Regions from separate parts of the Rhodococcus sp. OK302 genome, predicted to be linked through region 1. Evidence: riboswitches for the same ligand, from Rfam matches in the RefSeq annotation. Region 1 holds a riboswitch; each other region holds the start of a gene.
What was found. Region 1 has a riboswitch for S-adenosylmethionine ahead of BDB13_RS10445 (amino acid ABC transporter permease). Riboswitches for the same ligand answer to the same signal wherever they lie in the genome.
Positions count from the first base shown of each region.

Region 2: another riboswitch for S-adenosylmethionine. It lies ahead of BDB13_RS01425 (hypothetical protein); the one in region 1 lies ahead of BDB13_RS10445 (amino acid ABC transporter permease).
Region 3: another riboswitch for S-adenosylmethionine. It lies ahead of BDB13_RS06700 (aminotransferase class V-fold PLP-dependent enzyme); the one in region 1 lies ahead of BDB13_RS10445 (amino acid ABC transporter permease).

Region 1 is NZ_NPJZ01000001.1:2,236,655-2,242,435, reverse strand. Features, by position in the region: gene BDB13_RS10455 (ABC transporter substrate-binding protein) at 1-514, opposite strand, end outside; gene BDB13_RS10450 (amino acid ABC transporter ATP-binding protein) at 549-1,334, opposite strand; gene BDB13_RS10445 (amino acid ABC transporter permease) at 1,331-2,305, opposite strand; SAM riboswitch class I at 2,478-2,572, opposite strand; gene BDB13_RS10440 (sulfite exporter TauE/SafE family protein) at 2,774-3,541, shown strand; gene BDB13_RS10435 (HAD-IIA family hydrolase) at 3,579-4,397, shown strand; gene BDB13_RS10430 (alkaline phosphatase D family protein) at 4,503-5,781, shown strand, end outside.
Region 2 is NZ_NPJZ01000001.1:305,766-311,546, forward strand. Features, by position in the region: gene BDB13_RS01410 (aldo/keto reductase) at 1-195, shown strand, start outside; gene BDB13_RS01415 (TetR/AcrR family transcriptional regulator) at 173-751, opposite strand; gene BDB13_RS01420 (TrpB-like pyridoxal phosphate-dependent enzyme) at 1,127-2,428, shown strand; gene BDB13_RS01425 (hypothetical protein) at 2,478-2,924, opposite strand; SAM riboswitch class IV at 2,958-3,071, opposite strand; gene BDB13_RS01430 (hypothetical protein) at 3,104-4,444, opposite strand; gene recD (exodeoxyribonuclease V subunit alpha) at 4,521-5,781, opposite strand, start outside.
Region 3 is NZ_NPJZ01000001.1:1,476,582-1,482,362, forward strand. Features, by position in the region: gene BDB13_RS06680 (non-ribosomal peptide synthetase) at 1-680, opposite strand, end outside; gene BDB13_RS06685 (BCCT family transporter) at 776-2,656, opposite strand; gene BDB13_RS06690 (hypothetical protein) at 3,052-3,438, opposite strand; gene BDB13_RS06695 (VOC family protein) at 3,526-3,879, shown strand; SAM riboswitch class IV at 4,025-4,139, shown strand; gene BDB13_RS06700 (aminotransferase class V-fold PLP-dependent enzyme) at 4,193-5,518, shown strand; gene BDB13_RS06705 (hypothetical protein) at 5,650-5,781, shown strand, end outside.

The DNA of each region.
Region 1 (5,781 bases):
AGATTCCCGATCCCTTCTTCGCTTCGAAGGCCAAAGTGTCGAGGCGATAGGTCGCGAAGTCATACTTTTCCTTACGTTCTTCTGTGACAGTCACATTGGACAGGAATGCGTCCGCCTCACCGGAATCGATGCGAACAAAATTCTGCGCCCAGTCGGCTGTCTGCAGGTCTACCTTCAACCCGAGAACGTCACCGATCAGGTAGGCGAAGTCGGTTTCGGATCCGATCAATGTCTTGTCGTCGTCGGCGTAGAACCTCAGAGGCGGAGCAGATCCGGCACTACCGGTGACACGCAGAGTGCCACGGTCGCGAATAGCTTGGGGCACCTCGGCTGCGATCACGTCCACTCGATCGGCGGTAATGCGATTCTGATCCACAGTGAGGTTGTAACCCGCAGCAGCAGTGGTGTTTCCGCCATCAGGTTCGGCATCGGCACTGCTGCACGCAGCACTCAGGAGTCCGACAACTGCAAGACCCGAGATAAGAAAGGTAGCGCGACGGGATGAGGAGAACATCAAGAATTCCTTTCGGGAAACGACTATGAGCGCGTCAGAGGACGCGAGAGAGAAAAGCTTTGGTGCGTTCGTGGACCGGATTGTCGATAACCTGTGATGGAGGACCCTGCTCGACGATCACCCCGCCGTCCATGAACACGGCGGTATCGGCGACTTCGCGGGCAAACCCGACCTCGTGGGTGACGATGACCAGAGTGGCTCCGTCACGGGCCAATTGGGCCAGTACCTCGAGAACTTCGCCGACCAGTTCGGGGTCGAGCGCCGACGTCGGTTCGTCGAAGAGAATCACTGCGGGCCGCAGTGCCAAGGCTCGGGCGATAGCAACACGCTGCTGCTGGCCACCGGAAAGCTGCCGCGGATATTGGTCGGCCTTGTCGGCTACGCCCACCCTTTCGAGCAAAGCCCTCGCTTCTCGGTATACCTCGTCACGGTCGCGCTTCTGCGCCGACAGTGGTGCTTCCACGACGTTCTCGAGTGCGGTCAGATGTGGGAACAAGTTGAAGTTCTGGAACACGAACCCGATGCGCGAGCGCTGCTTCAGAATCTCGCGGTCGCGGAGTTCGTGGAGCCGATTTCCCTTGCGCCGGTATCCGATCAGTTCTCCGTCGATGCGCACGGTGCCACGATCGACCTTCTCGAGATGATTGAGAGTGCGCAGCAGTGTGGACTTGCCGGAACCGGACGGCCCGAGGATGACCGTCACCTCGCCCTTGCGGACCAGGAGGTCAACTCCGGCAAGCACTTCCAAGGCGCCGAATGACTTATGGATCCCACGCGCTTCAACGGCATACGCCGCATTGTCGATCAGTTCTGCAGTCATCGCGTAGCACCTCTCGGAATGTCGAGACGCGCATCGCGAATCTCTTCGAACTTGTTGCGCACCTTCTGCAAAGGGGTCAACGGGAGAGCACGTGCCGACCCACGGGCGTAGTGCCTCTCGACGTAGTACTGGCCGATGGACAGCAGTGTGGTGAGAATGATGTACCAGATGGTTGCGACCATCAGCAGTGGAACCACTCGGCCGTTGCGCCCGAAGATGACCTGCACCTGATAGAACAGCTCGGCGATCGCCATGGTCGAGACGATGGACGTGCCCTTGAAAAGTCCGATCACTTCATTGGCAGCGTTGGGAAGTATCGCCCGCATCGCCTGCGGCAGAATGATTTTGAAGAACTGTCGACTGCGAGGTATACCGAGAGAATGGGCCGCTTCGATCTGTCCGTGATCTACCGAGATGATGCCGGATCGGATGATCTCCGCCGAGTACGCAGCCTGGTGTAGTGCCAAACCTATTACTGCTGCAGTGAATCCACCGATTACACCACTGACCTGGAACGTGAAGAACTCCGGGCCGAACGGTATTCCGAGAGAAAGCGTCTGGTAGAGGTACGTGATGTTGAACCAGAAGAGCAACTGCACGATCAGCGGAATCGAGCGGAACGCCCAGATGTAGGTCCAGGCGATCACCTGCAGTACAGGATTCTTCGACAGTCGGCCGAGCGCCAGGAAGACACCGAGGCCGAACCCGAGGAACGTTCCCCACAACGTCAGCTTGATCGTCATCCACAGCGCAGCCAGCACCGATTTCGCGGTGAAGTACTGGGCGAATGTCGGCCAGTCCCAGCCCGGATTGACAACAAGTCCGTGAATGAACTGGGCAAGAAGAACGAGCACGATCGCGCTGATCACCCACCGAAACGGATGCCAGGTTCGAGCGACTACAAGCTCCGAATCCGGGAGTTTCTGTTCGGCTACCGACTCGTCGGGACGGACATCAGTGGGTGCGCTCACTGCGCGCTACCTGGCGGTATGGACATCACAAATAGGCCTTTCGGGAAGGGGGAACGCAACTGCGCGGGGGCGGAAGGTGATCGAGAGTCAGAGACAGTGGCACGAAGCCGTGCGGCACAGGTCGATATGACGCCGACTGTGTGGCGCGTGCGAAGTGGAACCCATGTGATGCCTTCCATCGGTCCTGGCGGTAGCACCCGCTCCCGAAGGTTCGGTGGGTTGCTGCGACGTCGACGAGCCAGGTCTCTCGGTCGCTCTGGATGGTGAGCAAAGACTAGACGCAGAATTCGCCGTCGTCAAATGTTGTATTTCCCTGCGTTGCAAGGGAAATGCAATCGGCCGGGGGTTGAATTCGCACTGATTTCAACACTGTCCGAAGATCAAAACACGGTGTTGACTGGAAGAGCCGAAACTGCGGTACCGAGCCACCGAGCGGTCCCCGATCAGCCCTGCCGTACCGTCTGCAACGTGAGTGGACTCGACGCATTTATCATCCTGCTGGCCGGCGTAGGTGCGGGCGCAATCAACGCCGTCGTGGGAAGCGGAACCCTGATTACCTTCCCGACGCTCGTTGCATTCGGCATGCCTCCGGTAACCGCGACGATGTCCAATGCCGTCGGACTGGTTGCCGGCGGGGTGTCGGGAACCTGGGGATATCGACGCGAACTGTCGGGGCAATGGGATCGACTGCGCTGGCAGATTCCGGCGTCATTTGCGGGCGCTGTTCTGGGATCCTGGCTGCTACTGCATCTCCCCGAGAAACTGTTCGAAACAATCGTTCCGATTTTGCTGATCCTCGCTCTGGCACTGGTTGTTCTGCAGCCACGTATCCAGGCCTGGGCGAAGAAGCGCTCCACTGCCGAAATGGAACTCTCGCCCACACGGCTGATGCTTCTGACCGGCGGAACGTTTGCGGTCGGCATCTACGGCGGGTATTTCACCGCCGCGCAAGGCATTCTTCTGATAGGCGTGATGGGTGCCATCCTGCCCGAAACCTTGCAGCGAATGAACGGCGCCAAAAACCTACTCGCACTGATCGTCAATATCGTCGCAGCCGTCATGTACACGACCCTACGATTCGATCAAATCAACTGGGCTGCTGCGGGATTGATTGCCGTGGGGTCACTCGCCGGAGGAGTGCTCGGAGCCCGCTACGGTCGCCGACTCTCACCGACCGCGTTGCGCGGCACTATCGTCGTCGTCGGCTTGATCGGTCTGTGGCGTTTGCTCGCTTAACTGCCCACTTCAGTCGCCGTTCCCACATACTGGAGATATGACCAAGACCGCGGATCAAACCCAGTGGACCTACCTGATGGACATGGACGGAGTTCTTGTCCACGAAGAGCACTTGGTGCCCGGTGCGGACGTCTTCCTCGCGGAGTTGGCATCAAACGAGATTCCGTACATGGTGCTCACCAACAATTCCATCAGGACACCGCGAGACCTGCGCGCCCGCTTGCTCAATTCCGGCCTCGACATCCCCGAGAAATCGATCTGGACATCTGCACTTGCGACGGCCACATTCCTCGGCAACCAGCGACCTCACGGCAGTGCGTATGTCGTCGGCGAATCCGGTTTGACGACAGCCCTCCACGACATCGGATATGTCCTGACCGACAGCGATCCCGATTACGTCGTGTTGGGTGAGACGCGCACCTATTCGTTCGAGGCGATCACGACGGCCATCAGGCTCGTCGAGCGAGGTTCACGATTTATCGCCACCAATCCGGACGCCACCGGACCCTCACGCGACGGTTCCCTCCCGGCCACAGGTTCCGTCGCGGCCCTCATCACCAAGGCCACGGGGCGCGAACCGTACTACGTCGGTAAGCCGAACGCCCTCATGATGCGGTCGGCGCTGCGGGCGATCGGGGCTCATTCCGCCAATACCTTGATGATCGGTGATCGGATGGACACCGACATCGTGTGCGGTCTGGAAGCCGGACTGCAGACGATTCTTGTGATGACCGGAATTTCCACACGGGCTTCCGTGGAACTTTTCCCGTACCGGCCCACCATCGTGCTGGAATCTGTGGCCGACCTCGTCGGGACTACGACGGATCCGTTCCGTGAGGCCGCGAACAATTCCTGATCCTGGGGATCATTGCCACCTCGGCTAGATGAACATTTGTCCAACAAATCGGATTTCAGCGTCTAGGGTCTTGAGTGTCAATCCCCTACGCATCCGAGGTGGCTCGTGTCAGTTCGTCCCCGCAATGTCTCCCGTCGCGCCGTCCTGACCGGCCTGGCCGCACTCGGTGGCGCCAGCTTGCTGCCCGCCACGGCGGGCGCGTCCCCCCTTCTGCGCCAGGCGCCGGACACTGTGGCGGGGTTGATCCGCAACCCTGAATTCGGCAACGGCGTCATGGCCGGCGTGCCCCGTACCGACGGCGCGACGCTGTGGACACGGGTCGGCGGTGCATCCGGCACCGGCAGCGCGGGAAGCAGTTCCGGCAGCTTGGGCAGCAGCACGGGCAGCCTGGGCAGCAGTTCCGGCAGCTTGGGGAGCTTAGGCAGCAGCACCGGCAGCTTGGGCAGTGCCGGGAGCAGCAGCGCAGCCGGCGGCGAACTGGCATTGATCGTGTCCACGCGTGAGGACCTGTCCAGCCCGGTACTCGCCGAGCGCGTGCAGGTTCGCGAAGATGCCGACGGCACAGTGCATTTCGACGCCAACGGGCTGACCCCGGGCGAGACCTACTACTACCAGTTCCGCGGCGACGGAAACGAGTCGCCGGTCGGTCGCTTCCGGACGCTGCGGCCCGCCGATTCCAACGAGCCGGTCCGCATCGGCTGGTTCACCTGTCAGGGCTATGAGACGGGCTACTACAGTGCGCATCGGCACCTCGCCGCGGAGGATCTCGACTTCGTCGTGTGCCTCGGCGACTACGTATACGAGTTCACCGGGGCGGGTGTTCGGGGCCTTGACACCAACCCGTTCCCGCAGAACCTCGAGGGCATGCGCGAGAAGTACCGCATGTACCGCACGGACGCGGACCTGCAGCTGATGCACAGCCAGCACGCCTTCATCCCGATCTGGGACGACCACGAGTTCCGAAACAACTACAGCCAGGACGGCTGGACCTTCCCGGTGATCGCGCCGATCGATACCGCGCTCGGATTCCAGCAGAAGAAGCAGTGGGCGTGGCAGTCGTGGTTCGAGCACATGCCGGTGCCGCGCTTCTCCGACGACCCACTGCGGACGTACCGCTCGCTGCGGGTAGGCAAGACAGTGGAACTGTTTGCCCCGGACAGCCGGCAGTACCGCGACGTGCAACCGGGCGGCGACGTCGACCACACCGTTTGCGCAGACGCCGACGCTCCGGGCCGGACCATGTTGGGTGCGACGCAGAAGAGTTGGCTGCTGGGCGGCCTGACCCAGTCCGACGCGCAGTGGAAGGTCATTGCGAACGCCAGCATGATGATGGGCATGGTGACCCAGGACGACGGCGCCCGCGGTTACTACGACACTTGGGACG
Region 2 (5,781 bases), 1.9 Mb from region 1:
GTATTGATTCGTTGGCATCTGCAGAACGGTTTGATCGTGATTCCCAAGTCCGTTCACGATGCCCGCATAGCCGCCAATATCGACGTCTTCGACTTCGAATTGACCGAACTCGACCTCAGCGAAATTGCGACGCTCGACGACGGCACCCGCGTCGGCGCACATCCGGACGAACTTAATATTGGTGCGCCACAGTAATTTTCGACAGTTCCTGCAAGGTCGCCATTACTCGTTCGAGGGGTTCGATGCTCCGCGTCGTCTGACACAGTGCAACGGCCCCCTCGATCGAGGCGATAGTCAGGTTTGCCATCGACTGAGCCTGCACTGCCGGTGAACCTGCGGATTCCAGCGCAGCCTCGACGAGTTTCTGCCAACCGGCGAGAACCTCAGCAGCAGCCTCCGCGACTTCGGGCTCACTGGCTCTGGCCAGCCCGCCGGCGATGACGGGGCAGCCGATCGCGTAGTCGGACTGCGCGAGGTTACGACGCCAGATATCGCCGACGGCATCGATGACGTCGGCGGGCGAACCCGTGACTGCTGCCGCACTGATCCTGCGAGTGATTATCGCGCCGGCAGCCTGCACCGCCTCAACCATCAGCTGAGTCTTCCCGCCCGGAAAGTGGTGGTAGATGGAACCACGCGGCGCCCCGCTGTGCTTGATCACGTCGTTGAACGAGGTCGCGTCGACGCCATTGCGGCTGATCAACTCGACTGCGCTGCGGACCATCCGGTCACGTGAACTCACCTCTGCCATCGCCGCAGCTCCTTCACGCACCTCGTGGACTGGATTCACCACCACGCTACGTCATGGGAGCAGTGATTCGGGCCGGGAGTGAGCACCCTCCGTGTGTAGTGAGCACCCGTTCTTGCCTGCTGAAAGGGGCGCTAGCTCGAGACAAACGGTGCTCACTCGAATTGCGGCCCGTTCACCGAGCCGACACACACCGCTTCCGAACCCGCGATGTACCATCGCGTCGTGACCTTGCTTCCTACACACACCTGGTGGCTTGACCGCTGACGGTCAGCCGCAACTGCGTGCTGTCCCGAATCAGATCGGGTGGTCCGCACGCTCCTGCATTGGATCCCCCGATACTCGTATCAGGTACTCGAATCCATGAAGGAGAGTTAGTTGACCACCACACCACTCAACCGTTCGCTCGAGCCATTGGGCGTATCCATCCCGTCGAAGGTTCCGACGCATTGGTACAACCTGGCGGCTGACCTCCCCGAACCCGTCCCTCCGCACCTGCACCCCGGTACCCGTGAGCCACTGGGCCCCGAGGATCTGGCGCCGCTGTTCCCGATGAGCCTCATCATGCAGGAAGTGGCAACGGAGCGATACATCGAGATCCCGGAGACCGTCCGCGAGATCTACGGCATGTGGAGGCCCTCTCCGCTGGTCCGGGCACACCGGCTCGAGCGCGCCCTGGGAACGCCGGCGCGTATCTACTACAAGTACGAAGGCGTCAGCCCCGTCGGTTCACACAAGCCGAATACCGCTGTAGCTCAGGCGTATTACAACGCACTTGAAGGAACGACCAAGCTCACCACCGAAACGGGCGCGGGCCAGTGGGGCGCATCGTTGTCCTTCGCCGGCGCCCTTCTCGGACTCGAGGTCGAGGTCTGGCAGGTCCGCTCATCCTTCGACTCGAAGCCGTACCGTCGCATCCAGATGGAGGCCTACGGCGGAATCTGCCACCCGTCGCCGTCGGATCTGACGGAAGCTGGTCGCGCACTGCTGAAGTCGCACCCCGGCACCTCGGGTTCACTGGGTATGGCGATCAGCGAGGCAGTCGAGGTTGCTGCTCAGGATCCCAATACCCACTACTCCCTCGGTAGCGTTCTGAACCACGTCATGCTGCACCAGACCGTCATCGGCCAGGAAGCAATGGTTCAGCTCGAAGAGGCCGGCGACGCCGTACCGGACATCGTGTTCGGTTGCGCTGGTGGAGGTTCCAACCTGGCTGGTCTGACATTCCCGTTCCTCGGACGCAATCTGCGTGAGGGCACCAAGACTCGCCTGGTCGCCTGCGAGCCGTCAGCGTGCCCGTCCTTGACCGAGGGTGAGTACCGCTACGACTTCGGTGACGTTGCCGGTCTGACGCCGCTGCTCAAGATGCACACGTTGGGGAAGGATTTTGTTCCCCCGGCCATCCACGCCGGCGGCCTGCGGTACCACGGCATGTCGCCGATGGTCTCGCACGCTGTCAACCTCGGTTTGATGGACGCCATTGCAGTTGGCCAGGACGAGGCACTGCAGGCCGGGCTGGTATTTGCCCGCGCCGAAGGCATCATCCCCGCACCGGAATCGACTCACGCCGTCGCCGGGGCAATTGCCCACGCACGCAACGCGACCGAGCCGGAGGTGATCGTGATCGGGTTGTCCGGCAACGGTCAGCTGGATCTGCCCGCGTACTCGCAGTACGTCTGACGAACCGGTGTCGGTACCTCCCGTTCCCGGGAGGTACCGATACCGCCGGTCACGCCGCAGTACGCACTCTGCGAGCTTGATCGAGAAGTAACGCATGCAACGGGTGAAATGAACTGGCCGGACTGATTTCAACGATCGAGCCGTCCGACAGCGACCTTCTGAGTGCGCCGACCTTGACACCGTTTCTCGTGAGCGCCCGGATCTCCTGAAGACCACTGCGGGTGGGGGCAACCTCGTACTCGTACCTGCTGGGATCGAAAAGATCTCTGTGCCAGACGGTTTCCTCTCCGAGGACTGTGACGCCGGCCGTTTCATCGCGTGCAACGGTATCCACGGTGAAGACAATTTTGCCCCGAGAATCCTTGTGCGACTGCGGAAATCCCACTACCAGGACGCGCCCTCCCCCGGCAACGATCAAGTCACCCGGGACCAAGGTTGCTGGATCGAGCAACTCTTCGGGACTCAACTCAGCGTGATCAAACACATTTTCGCTCATTACGAACTCCTGCGGCTTGGCCCGCCGCGGACGGGGGCGCTCTTGCCCGTACCGGTCGGTGCGGACCGCTTCGTCATCCGAACCACCCCGGAACGCCAGTGGGGTTGGTGTGCGGCCAGTCGGAGCTTGGCACCGCATCTCGTGAAGCTGACCCAAGGGTACATCAAAGTTTCGACATGTCACATCTTTTGAGTACCGACCAAGTTCCCGCGGGCGCGGGCCGGCCGCGCAATGAGCTCGAGAGCAAGTAGGGCCAGTACGGTAATGAGCACTGTCACCGCCACCACGACCCCGGACGGATATCGCCAGAAAATCAATACGGCTACAGCAATCGCAACAAACAAAACTCGAAGCGCCACACTGTATTTAGCGCACATCACCTCGATGGCACGGGGCTCACGATCCGCACTCGGAGACCTTACCGAGTCGACAGCCTTGCTGAACCCGCGGCGCACGGCACTGGCCGACGCCGAGTGACCGGTGAGGTAGCCGACCACCGCGATGACAATGGCGAGAATGAATACAGCGCGCAGGCTGGTCTTGAGCGGCAAGAGAAGCGTGTCGATGAGTACCGCCGCCGCTTGAGGTGAGAGGACATCCGACGGAATATCGTCCAGATACACCGCCCGCCCGATGCTCAGTGCTATCGCCAGGAGCGCCATCGCCACGGCAATACTGACGCCGACCAAGGCCAGAGCGCGTCGACGCGACCCGGCCGGTGCGCACCAGATTGCCCCCGCGGCAGCAATCAGAATCAACCACGGCAACACAGCCGACGCTTTGTCCAGAGCTGACACCACCCGCTGCGCCTTGACCAGGTTCGGTGATTCGAAAATCACGAACGTCTTGTTCACGTCCGGAATCTTGTCGGCAAAGGCAAACCCACGATCGGTGAGTACCGTGCTGGCCCTTTCGATGATCGGTGCAAGCGAGATACTGACCTCGCCCTGATCATTGATCTGAATTCCAGCTCTTGTATCGCCGGTCAACACGGCCGTCAACGATTGGTGGGCCTGTTTGTTCGCCTCGATCCACAGCGTTTCGAACTGATCCGAGGCCACCAACGATCCCACCGTCTGATGGATGAACGATTTCGCTTGACCCGCAATCACGGGCGCGAGCCCCACAACTACCGGGGGCACACGCTCCGCATTCTCGGTCAGAGACGTCAACGCGTCCGCGGTCACCTTTTCGATATCCAATTGGGAATCGATCTCATCGGTGATTCGGTCGGTGATTTCGCCTTGCAGGACCGGATTGGACCCCAGCGGGGCGATGGTCTGCACATAGCGGTCGGTATCGAGCACTTCGCTGCGCGCATACCGAGCCAGAACGCCGCAGAACGACAGCACCAGAATCAAGACGAGGAGGATCCCGACGCCGGTCCACCGAAGTCGCGAGTGGCCACCGTGCTTCCCGTCGTCATGCTTCTCTCCGCTGGTCGCCGCCAGTTGGGCGCGTAATTTCTCCAGTTCAGCGCGCTCCGAATTGCTGAGCGGTTGGGCATCTGCGGATTCCATATGGGGTCTCGGTATCGCTCGATCAAGCGTCGACAGCGGAGGCAATGCCCTCAATAAGTACCCGGCATCCGCACTCTTAACCCGAGTAGGGCCGAATTTCGCGACGCAATCCGCTGGCCCGAAGCACCTGCCGCTCGACTCCTGCCCGCACGGATTCCTCCGTTCCGATCACCCGTACATGGGTTCGTGCGCGAGTGATGGCGGTGTACAACAACTCTCGGGTCAGTAGCGACGACGCCTCCGCCGGCAACATCACCGAGACCGTGTCGTACTGGCTGCCCTGGCTTCGGTGAATGGTCATCGCGTACACCGTCTGCACAGCCGACAACGAGCTCGGATGCAACTCGAAGGTCTCGTTCCCGCGTTGGAACGCAGCCATGAGTACGCCATCGCCGCTATCGACGATCACCCCGGTATCACCGTTGTAGATACCCACCTCGTAGTCATTGGCTGTCACCAACAACGGCTGACCGGGATACCACTGCGCGGGGTTCAAGAACTGCCCGGATGCGCTGCCAACCCAGTCCATGGCCTGCTGCGCCCAGCGACTGACTCCGTACGGGCCATCACGGTGAGCGCACAGCAGTCGATGCGTTTCCATACTTTTCACGGCGCCCGATGCGTCGCCCAATTCCGCGAACCTGGTCACGGCTTCGGAACTGCCGACTAGGTCTGCACGCAAGGAGTCCAGATCGTCGGGTGAGTGGAACGACACGGCAGGGTCGTCGCTGCGGAGGATCGCCATGACCTCGGCAGCTTTGCCCTCTCGAACCGCGTGCGCCAACCGCGCGATAGTTCCGTCGAATCTTCTGCCACGGGAAAGCTGCACGATACCGGCTCGAAGTCGATCTCGATCATGATCGGAGAGCGATTCTTCCGCATCGCGATCTGCAAGGTCTTCAGCGACCACACTGTCGAGCACCGGGTTGCCCGGCGCTAGTGACGGCCGCGCAACAAGGTCGGCGAGAACAGCGCCGGCGTCGACGGAGGTCAGCTGATCCGGGTCACCGACCAGGAGCAACCTCGCATCAGGACGCACAGCCTCGAGCAACCGTGCCATCAACGTCAATGACACCATCGAGGTCTCGTCTACCACCACCACGTCGTACGGCAGTCGATTGGACGCGTTGTACTTGAACCTACTGGCACTACCGCGCTGCCATCCCAACAACCTGTGCAAGGTTTTCGCGGTCAGTTCGGATGGAAGTCCCAACAGCTCAGCTTGCTCACGTACCGATTCCTGCAGTCGCGCAGCGGCTTTACCGGTGGGCGCGGCAAGTCCGATCCTGACCGTGGAACCATGCTCGGCTACGAGGAGCGCCAGAATACGTGCCACC
Region 3 (5,781 bases), 760 kb from region 1:
ATCTCCTCGCACGACGCGTCGAAGGCGACGGACAGTCCGGCGAGAACACGATCTCCGGGACCGATCGGCTCGTCCTGAAGGAACATGCGGGCTTCGGCGTCGACAAACGCCGCAGCATTGAGGTGAGTGACGGCAACACCCTTGGGGGTGCCGGTGGAGCCGGAGGTGAAGATGATCCAGGCGTCGTCTTCGGGTTCGGGTTCGCGTATCGGTGGATGCTCGAGTCGCTTCGGCGCCGTGCCGGGTTGGATGCCGTCGCCGGTGATGATGGCGGTTACCTGGGCTTCGCCGAACACCAGGTCGGCACGCTCTTCCGGGTCGTCGGCGTCGACCGGCACGTAGGCGGCACCGGCCGCGAGAATCGACAGAATTGCCACGTACAGCGCCCGTGAACCGGACGGCATCCGGATGCCGACGCGGTCACCCGCACCGACGCCGGCGTCAGCCAGCCAACGCGCGCCCTGCTCGATTTCGTCGAGCAGTTCGGCGTAGGACAGCGTGGTCTCGCCGTCGTCGATTGCGGGTGCTTCGGGGTTTGCCTGCGCGGATGCCCGCACGATATCGATGAGAGTGCGCGGCGCAGGGGCCTGCGACGAACGTAGGAATGCGGACGGAATCCCGAGAGGTGTTTCCGTCGACTGCGGCTGGAGTGGCAAACCCGTTGATCCTGTTCTGCTCATGAATCTTCGCTCGTGTGATCTGTCGAGTTGTTATCTCACGACAAGTTTGCGAGTTGGTGAACAGTTCTGCCTAATGCAACATGCCGACATTGCGGTTATTCCGGGTTGGCGTTGCTTTGCAACTGTCCTTCGGCCGAATCGGCGAACTCGGGTGTGTCGAAGACTTCGCCCCCCAACGGGTCGACGGCCTGCGAATCCTCGGAGATATCGACGACACCGGTATCGGGATCGATGTTGACGGCGTGCGCAGGCACTTCGTGGACGGTGATGAAGACGTGCGACTCTCCCGAATCGGTCGGGATCCCGACCGGGGCGGGGGTAAGCCCGGCCAAGGTCGACGAGATATTCAGATCGCGAAGTCGCTTGACCGAAGGCTGGGGGACCTCGGTTTCAGCCATGGCAGTTGTCGACACCCGTAGATAGCGCGGCGCTGCGGCGACTTCGTAGCGGAAGGCCTTGAGCATCGACAGACACGCCAACACCATGATGATCGAGAACGGCACAGCAGTGGCTATGGCAACCGTTTGCAGCGCGGTCAGGGAAGTACTGCCACCGACGATGAGGAGGATCGCCGCAGCTGCGCCCGAGAGGAAGGTCCAGTAGATCCGCGTGATCTTGGAGGTTTCGAGATTGCCGCCGTTGGCGAGAATGTCGATGACAATCGAACCGGAGTCGGCAGACGTGACGAAGAAGAACACGATCACCATGATCGCGAGGAGACTCGTGAAGGTGCTCAACGGAAGTCCGTCGAGAAGGACGAACAGCGACGTGTTGGTGTCGACGGCACCTGATGCGTCGAGCATCGTGCCCTCGTTGCGCTGACGAAGAATGCCGGAGTTACCGAAGATGGTGAACCAGAGCGATCCGACGAGTGTCGGCGCGAGCAGCACACCGAAGACAAATTCCCGGATGGTGCGGCCACGTGAGATGCGCGCGATGAACATACCGACAAACGGTGCCCAACTCATCCACCAACCCCAGTAGAAGATGGTCCAGGTGCCGGCCCAACCGTCTTCGGCGAACGGAGAGGTGCGCAGCATCAGTTCGGGCAGCGCCTGAATGTAACCGCCGATGTTCTGCACCCAGGACTGCAGCAGGAACAGTGTGGGACCGAGGAGCAGCACGAACAAGGCCAGGAGCGCGGCCAGGATCATGTTGGTGTTGGAGAGCCATTTAAGCCCCTTGGCGACGCCCGACGCTACCGAGAATGTCGCCATCGCGGTGACGATGACAATGATCGTGATGACGAGGCCGTTGCCGGTGTCTACCCAGCCGAGGTAGTCGAGGCCCGCGGAAATCTGCTGGACTCCGAAGCCGAGTGAGGTTGCGACACCGAACAGGGTGCCGACGATGGCGATGACGTCGATGGTGTGGCCGATTTTGCCTTCGATTCGGGCGCGACCCAGCAGAGGTTCCAGCAGCCAGCGGATCGACAGTGGACGGCCCTTGCGGTACGTCATGTAGGCCAGGCCCAATCCGACGACGACGTAGATAGCCCATGCGTGCAGGCCCCAGTGGAACATCGTGAGTTCCATGGCCTGATTTGCGGCGGCATCGGTGGATCCGGGGATCCGGCCCGCAACCGGTGGTGTGACGTAGTGCGAAAGTGGTTCTGCTACTCCGTAGAACACGAGACCGATGCCCATGCCGGCGCTGAAGAGCATGGCGAACCACGACATCATGCCGAACTCGGGATTCTCGTCGTCACGGCCGAGTCTGATGTTGCCGATACGGCTGATTCCGCAGTAGAACGCAAAGGCAACAAACCCGGTGGCGGAGAGGACGTACCACCATCCGACGCCGTTACTGATCGCGTTGTTAAGCCTGATGAAGGCATCCGACGCCGTTCCCGCGTAGATCACCGCAAACGCGATCAGTCCGAAAATCACTATCGATGCCGGGACGAATACGGGTTTCCGCAGTCCCTTCCATGCATTTTTAACGCAGTCATCTTTGCTCCTCCAACAGTTGAGCATGTACAGCACACTTCGGCGGCATCGTCGACGTGCTCAGCTCCAGTCAAGACTGGACTATTGCTGCGCATTACAAGGTAGCCCCGCCATTCGAATGGCTCAACTGGACGAAAGTTGGTGCAATGTGGGCGAATATGTGCAACATGCCAGGATCGGAGTAGTAACTATGTTGGAGTGAAAGGTTTTTGGATACCGATTTGACTGGGACGCGACGAATCTCGTTGGAATTCAAGGAATGATCGATGGCGTGACGGCTCTCAGCGGATGTGGTCTGTCAAGATCGACGAATGAGTCTGTAGGTCAAGTGGTTATGGCAGGCGGAAGTCGCACTTGGGCTCGTGGCGCCGATGAGGCCGAAATGTAACTGTGATGGTAGCCACTGCGGGCCGTAGAGAGGCCTATTTGCCGAGTTCCGCATCAATCAGTTCTGCGGCATCTTTCAACCCGAGGCCGTTGTATTGCTCGCGCAGTGCCTTGACTGCCGGGATGCGTGAGTCGGTTGAGGCGATGGCTTTGCGTACGTCTTCGATCGGAATTTCCGACGGGTCGACGGTTGACGTCAGCCGACTGTTTCGCGGGTTGGGCATGTTCTTCCAAGACTGGACCGTCCTGATCGCGAATCCGACAGTCGCGAATACCCAAGCAGAGAGGCGCACCCAATTCCACACGGTGTGTTCCGAGATCACGGCATCAATGGTGGACGGGCCCAGAACTAGCAAGGCGGCCAATGTGACGGTGTGCATCCACCGTTCGGCGCGTCTGCTCTCGTACCATCGCTCCGCCATTATTCGATCGTCGCACGTGAAAGATGCTCGACACCTCGGAACGCACGGACGATGATCAAACGCATTCGCCGTAGACAGGAGAATTGCATGAGAGCGACACGCATAACCGCCAATCTCAGAGTGGATGACATCGAGGCTGCACAAGGTTTCTATACCGACTATCTCGGTTTGAGTACCGAGGAGTTCAATCTGGGGTGGGTGGCTCGGTACACGTCTCCAAGCAACGGGGAACACGTCCAGCTTGTAACGCGCGATGCAACCGCAACCGAAGACTCGGTTATCTCAGTCCACACGGATGACCTCGACGGTGCGTACGAAGAAGCTCGCAAACTCGGCTTCGAGATCGTGCACCCGATAACTACCGAAGAGTGGGGCGTTCGACGGTTCTTCGTTCGAGCACCGGACGGCAACGTCATCAACATCGTGAGCCATCGAGACTGAGGCCACCTCTGATCGGAAAAGTAAGAGTGGCAACGATATTCGGCCGCTTCGAACCTGGCCGGTAGGCGCATTGTCGTGCGGGGGATCCGGATGCGTCAATGCGAAAGGTTGACAAGGTTGGAAGTTCCTGCCATTCTCGTTGCCAGGTCACGAGTACCAGTGTTCAGCCCCGGCTTGCTGGTCGGCAACCCTCCTCCGCGGTGGGGTGCTCCGGGTGACGACCCGGCTGTATCCGAAAACGGATGCGGCAAGCGCGGGCTCTTCCGGGAACATCACCCGAAAAATGAGTCCTTGAACGTGAGGATTGTCTTCGATGACTGCTGTTTTGAGTGCCGAGATCTGTGCCACCGCCCCCATTGCCAAGGTTTCGGGTTCTGACCTGCAGGTTCCCCTCGTGCAGGGCGGCGAGTGTTCGTACGCAAACTTCGACTACGCAGCCAGCGCGCCGGCATTGGCCCAGGTCACGGACCGTATCGCAGAATTGCTCCCCACTTACGCCAGCGTCCACCGCGGCGCCGGATACGCATCGCGGATCTCCACACTGACGTACGAGAACGCACGCGAATCGGTTGCTCGCTTCGTGAACTGCGCCGACGACCAGGTTGTGGTCTTCACTCGCAACACCACTGATTCGCTGAACCTCCTGGCTCAGTCCGTTCCCGGCAGCACCGTTGTTCTCGACATCGAGCATCACGCAAATCTGTTGCCCTGGAACGATGCTCGCGTTGTTACCGCTGCCGATACCGTCGAAGAGACCATCGAGCGTCTCATTGCGGAACTGTGCACCAAGCCTGCTGCACTGCTGGCAATCACGGGCGCATCCAACGTGACCGGCGAGATCCTGCCGATCGCACGCCTGGCTGACATCGCCCACCGCTGCGGCGCGCGCATCCTCGTCGACGCAGCCCAGTTGGCACCCCACCGTCGTATCGATCTGCAGGAATGCGGCGTCGACTACATCGCCTTCTCCGGCCACAAGCTGTATGCACCGTTCGGTGCCGGCGTCCTGGTCGGCCGTCGCGACTGGCTCGATGAGGCAAAGCCTTACCTCGCCGGTGGCGGCGCTGTCCGTGAGGTGACGTTGGAGTCCACCGAGTGGGCCTGCGCTCCCGCCCGCCACGAGGCCGGTTCGCCCAACGTTCTTGGTGCCGGTGCTATTGCAGCTGCGTGCGACGCGTTGACCGCACTCGACTTCGATGTCATCGCCGAACACGAGAAGGCTCTGACCGCGCAGCTCACCGATGGTTTGGCTGCAATCGCGGGCGTCAACTTGCTCCGCCTGTGGGCCGACGCTCCCGACGCCGTCGGAATCGTCACCTTCACGGTCGACGGCTACGAAGCCGGCGAGGTTGCCGCGTTCCTGTCGGCAGAACACGGCATCGGCGTTCGCGACGGCCGCTTCTGCGCGCACCCGCTGCTCTCGCGTCTCGGACTGTCCGGCGGAGCAGTGCGCGCCAGCCTCGGTTTGGGCAGCAGTTCCGATGACGTGACCCGCCTGATCGACGCCGTGAGCATCCTGGTTTCCAATCAGTGTGATTGGAACTACGAAAAGACCGCCGGTGCCTGGAACCCCACGCCCGAGACCCGCACTTTCCTCGGTGGCGCCGACATCAACGCCGGTACAACCGAGTGCGTCTGAGCGAAAGCTCGAATGCGCTGACCTGAGTAGGCAACTAGCATGGCAGACATGACAACTGCGAAGTTTGGAATGTGTACGAGCTGACGATCGTCTCGCTCACCACTACATCTTTCTAACTTTCGGAGATACACATGTCTTCTGCCGCTTCACATTCCCTGCACGTAGCTGTCGAGCTGACCGGCTTCGGGCACCACCCGGCCGCCGAAGGTGCTCCTGGAAATCTGCCAATGATCGGCAACGACTACTGGGTAGACCTCACCGAG